Regions from separate parts of the Streptomyces sp. iso_384 genome, predicted to be linked through region 1. Evidence: riboswitches for the same ligand, from Rfam matches in the RefSeq annotation. Region 1 holds a riboswitch; the other holds the start of a gene.
What was found. A riboswitch is a leader RNA that binds a small molecule or an ion and turns the genes downstream of it on or off. The one in region 1 is predicted to bind S-adenosylmethionine.
Positions count from the first base shown of each region.

Region 2: another riboswitch for S-adenosylmethionine. It lies ahead of thrC (threonine synthase); the one in region 1 lies ahead of AC0VY3_RS09625 (aminotransferase class V-fold PLP-dependent enzyme).

Region 1 covers NZ_JBWBTT010000001.1:2,207,498-2,209,881, forward strand. Annotated here, with positions in the region: gene trpD (anthranilate phosphoribosyltransferase) at 1-510, shown strand, start outside; SAM riboswitch class IV at 617-734, shown strand; gene AC0VY3_RS09625 (aminotransferase class V-fold PLP-dependent enzyme) at 1,113-2,384, shown strand, end outside.
Region 2 covers NZ_JBWBTT010000001.1:7,382,493-7,384,876, reverse strand. Annotated here, with positions in the region: gene AC0VY3_RS33215 (alpha,alpha-trehalose-phosphate synthase (UDP-forming)) at 1-133, opposite strand, end outside; gene AC0VY3_RS33210 (glucosyl-3-phosphoglycerate synthase) at 198-1,148, opposite strand; SAM riboswitch class I at 1,302-1,429, shown strand; gene thrC (threonine synthase) at 1,448-2,384, shown strand, end outside.

The sequences.
Region 1 (2,384 bases):
CAGACCACGTTCAACATCCTGGGCCCCCTCACCAACCCGGCCCAGGTGCGTGCCCAGGCGGTCGGCGTCGCCGACGCCCGGATGGCGCCCATCGTCGCGGGCGTGCTCGCCGACCGGGGCAACTCCGCGCTGGTCTTCCGCGGCGACGACGGGCTCGACGAGCTGACCACCACCGCCACCTCCCGGGTCTGGGTGGTCCGCGACGGCGCGGTCCGCGAGGAGGCCTTCGACCCGCGCGACGTCGGGCTGCCCATCGTGCCCGTCGAGGCGCTGCGCGGCGCCGACGCCTCGTACAACGCCGATGTGGCCCGCCGCCTGCTGGACGGCGAGACGGGTGCGGTACGGGAAGCGGTGCTGCTCAACTCGGCGGCCGCCCTGGTCGCCCTGGACCCGGGAGCCGGCCCGCTGGCCGAGCAGCTCGCGGCGAAGATCGCGGTGGCGGCCGAGGCCATCGACTCCGGAGCCGCCAAGCGTGCGCTGGAGCGCTGGATCGCGGCCAGCAACGCCTGAGCGCGCCGGAGAGACACCTCCGGAGCACACGGTGTGACGCAGGGCGCGGTCCGGATGCCGGACCGCGCCCTTGCGCGTGTGGACACGTATGGCAAGATGCTGCGCAGGTCATGAGTGACAGCGACTACGGCCCCGGCCCGCTGTCCGGCAACCCTCCGTCCGTGGCGGGGTGCCCCGGGTGAAGACCAGGCCGTAGGCAGCGAGGTCTGCGGCAAGCGCGGGCCCCTCGGCATCCAGCGGATGTCAGCCCCCGGGGTCCTGGTCCCTAGGGAGTCTCTTGTGAGCAAGCGAATGCGCTAGGGCCTGTCGTCACCTTCCCGTCTGCCGGGCGGCACCTGGCACGCACGCTCGCGGCGTTGCCGAAATGCCCTGGTAGCTCCGCTACGAGGCCATTCCGGCGCCTTGCGATCGCACGCATCATGCGCCGCCCGGCCGCCGTCGGGCGACGACGGGAAGGTGACGACAGGCCCTAGGGCTCGTCCCAGGGCTTCTCCACGCCCTGTGCTGACCGCCCTTCTTCAGCGCACCTTCTTTCTTCCTTCTCCGCGCCGTCGCGTATCCGCAGGCGCGTGGAATTCGCCTGCCTGTTACGGGAGTTCGCCATGTCTGTCTCCACCGCTGCCCTCGACTCGTCGGTTTGTACCCCGCTGCCCGTTCTGGGGCAGGACGTCACCGTTCCGCTCGTCACCGGCGGTGAGGTCACCTACGCCGCGCTCGACTACGCCGCCAGCGCCCCCGCCCTCCAGCGGGTCTGGGACGACGTCGCCGCGTACGCCCCGTACTACGGCAGCGTCCACCGCGGCGCCGGCTACCTCTCGCAGCTCTCCACCGACCTCTTCGAGAACAGCCGCCGCACGGTCGCGGAGTTCCTCGGCTGCCGCGTCGAGGACCAGGTGGTCTTCACCCGCTCCACCACCGACTCCCTCAATCTGCTGGCCGCCGCGATCCCCGCCGACTGCCAGGTCTTCGTGTACGAGACCGAGCACCACGCCTCCCTGCTGCCCTGGCGCGACGCCCAGGTCACCTACCTCGACGCGCCCCGCACCCCGGGCCAGGCGGTGGAGACCCTGGAACGCGCGCTCGCCGACCGCGACCCCTACGGCCCGGCCCTCGTCTGCGTCACCGGCGCCTCCAATGTGACCGGTGAGCTGTGGCCGGTGCGGGAACTGGCCGCCGCCGCCCACGCGCACGGCGCCCGCATCGTCCTGGACGCCGCCCAGCTCGCCCCGCACCACCCGGTGGACATCGCCGAACTGGACGTCGACTGGGTCGCGTTCTCCGGCCACAAGCTGTACGCGCCCTTCGGCTCCGGGGTCCTGGCCGGCCGCGCCGACTGGCTCCAGGCGGCCGAGCCGTACCTCGCCGGCGGCGGCGCCTCCCGCAAGGTCGCCCGGCGCGCCGACGGCGGTGTGGACGTCGACTGGCACACCACGGCCGCCCGCCACGAGGCCGGTTCGCCCAACGTCATCGGTGTCTACTCCATCGCCTCCGCCTGCAAGGCCCTGACCGAGGCGGGCTTCGACTCCCTGGTCGCCCGGGAGCAGGAGCTGGTGGGCCGGGTCCGTGAGGGTCTGGCCGCGGTGCCCGAGGTGCGGGTGCTCTCGCTGTTCGGCGACGACGCGCCCCGGGTCGGCGTCATCTCCTTCGTGGTGCGCGGCTGGAACAGCTCGCACTTCGCCGCCGCGCTCTCCGCCGAGTACGGCATCGGCGTCCGCGACGGTCTCTTCTGCGCCCACCCGCTGGTGCGCACCCTGCTCGGCAGCGACCCGCAGGACCCGGGCGAGTGCGGCGCCCCCGAGGCCGAGCCGGGCGGGCTCCTCCAGCCTCCGGCCGGGGGGACCCCCTCCTCACTTCGTTCGCTCAACGCGATCCGC
Region 2 (2,384 bases), 5.2 Mb from region 1:
GCCCGGAGACGAGACCGCCGCCGCCGCGCTTGGAGTCCAGCGTCCCGTCCTCGCCGAGCGTGTACGTGATCGGGCCGCGGTTGGACGCGACGAGAACCTGGGCATTCGAGGAAGACGTGTGCTCGGAGACCATGTAGCGGAACCTAGCCCGTTCGGGAAGCCGTCAAACGCCTCGGAGGGGCACGCGCCCCACCCGCTCACGCCGCGTGGCGCTCCGCGTACTCCGCGATCTCCCGCATCGGCGGCCGCTCCTCCGTGTCCACCGCATGGGTGCGCGGCACGAAACCGTCCTCGCCGCGCTCGAACTGGGTCAGCGCGGGCCGCACCAGATGGCCCCGGGAGAGCCGCAGCTGCGCCGTGCGGTAGATCGCCGCCGCCATCCGGCCCAGCGCCTGCCCGTCCTGGTGGCGGTGGATGCGCACGCCGACGTCGACCTGGCCCAGCGCGTCCAGGCCCACCGTGTGCAGCGCGTCGACCAGCAGGCCCAGCTCCACTCCGTAACCGACCGGGAACGGCAGTCGCTCCAGCAGGGACCGCCGCACCGCGTACTCGCCGCCCAGCGGCTGTACGAATCCGGCCAGCTGCGGCCAGTGCAGATTGAGCAGCGGGCGTGCCACCAGTTCGGTGACGCGACCGCCCTGCCCCGCGCTGTCGCCGAGCGGGCGGTCGTACATCGCCTTGACGAACTGGACGGCCGGATCGGTGAGCAGCGGCCCGACCGTGCCCGAGACGAAGTCCGCCGAGAAGTCCTTGAGGTCGGCGTCGACGAAGCAGACGATCTCGCCGCTGGTCACCAGGAGCGACCGCCACAGCACCTCGCCCTTGCCGGGCAGGGGCGGGATCCGGGGCAGGATCGCGTCCCGGTGGACCACCCGGGCGCCCGCCGCCCGCGCCACGGCGGCGGTGGCGTCGGTGGAGCCGGAGTCGATCACCACGAGTTCGTCGACCAGCCGGACCTTCTCCATCAGCTCCCGGCGGATCGTCGCCACGATCGTGCCGACCGTGGCCTCCTCGTTCAGCGCGGGCAGCACGACGCTCACCGACGTGACGCGCGGATCGGCGTTCCGGGCGTCGGTGAGCCGGTTCAGCGGGCGGTCGCCGGACGACCAGGAACGCCTGGTCAGCCAGCGTTCCACCTCTTCGAGCACGGTCGGCACTCCCTGTGTGTGATCCATCTCGCGGTTCGGACGACTATCTCAACGGTCCGATGCTTCGGTTACAGTCTTGAACAACGCGTATGGCCGTCGCATGTCGGGGTCGGACCGCACATAAACGCCTGGATCGAAGATCCAGCGCCATAGAGCTCATCCAGAGGGACTGAGGGAACGGCCCGTTGAAGTCCCGGCAACCCTCCTGCCGACCGCGAGGTCACGGTGGGGAAGGTGCCAATTCCGTCTTGTGGCGAAATGCGTCGCAAGGAAGATGAGGAGAAAGGGCCTCCGCCATCATGGCTGTTCAGACCGTTGCAGGTACTGCCACCACCGCCCCCGTGGACCTCGGTCCCGCCGCGGCGCTTTCCTGCCGCGAGTGCGGCGAGCGTTTCGAGCTCGGCCCGCTTTTCGCCTGTGCGTCCTGTTTCGGACCGCTGGAAGTGGCCTACGACCTGCCCACCGGCTCCCCGGAGGAGCTGCGGAAGCGCATCGAGGCCGGTCCGAACAACATCTGGCGCTACGCACCGCTGCTGCCGGTGCCCTCCGACGTCGCGGAGAAGCCCAACATCAACCCCGGCTTCACCAAGCTGGTCAAGGCCGACAACCTCGCCCGTGAGCTGGGCGTCACCGGCGGCCTGTACGTGAAGGACGACTCCGGCAACCCGACGCACTCCTTCAAGGACCGCGTCGTCGCGATCGCCGTCGAGGCCGCCCGCGCCTTCGGCTTCACCACCCTCTCCTGCTCCTCCACGGGCAACCTGGCCGGAGCCGTCGGCGCCGCCGCCGCCCGTGCCGGACTGCGCTCCTGCGTGTTCATCCCGCACGACCTGGAGCAGGGCAAGGTCGTCATGGCCGCGGTGTACGGCGGTGAACTGGTCGGCATCGAGGGCAACTACGACGACGTCAACCGCTTCTGCTCCGAGCTCATCGGCGACCCGCTCGGCGAGGGCTGGGGCTTCGTCAACGTCAACCTCCGCCCGTACTACGGCGAGGGTTCCAAGACGCTGGCGTACGAGATCTGCGAGCAGCTCGGCTGGCGGCTGCCCGACCAGATCGTCATCCCGATCGCGTCCGGCTCCCAGCTCACGAAGATCGACAAGGGGCTCCAGGAGCTGATCAAGCTCGGCCTCGTCGAGGACAAGCCGTACAAGATCTTCGGCGCCCAGGCCGAGGGCTGCTCCCCGGTCTCCGCCGCCTTCAAGGCCGGTCACGACGTCGTACGGCCCCAGAAGC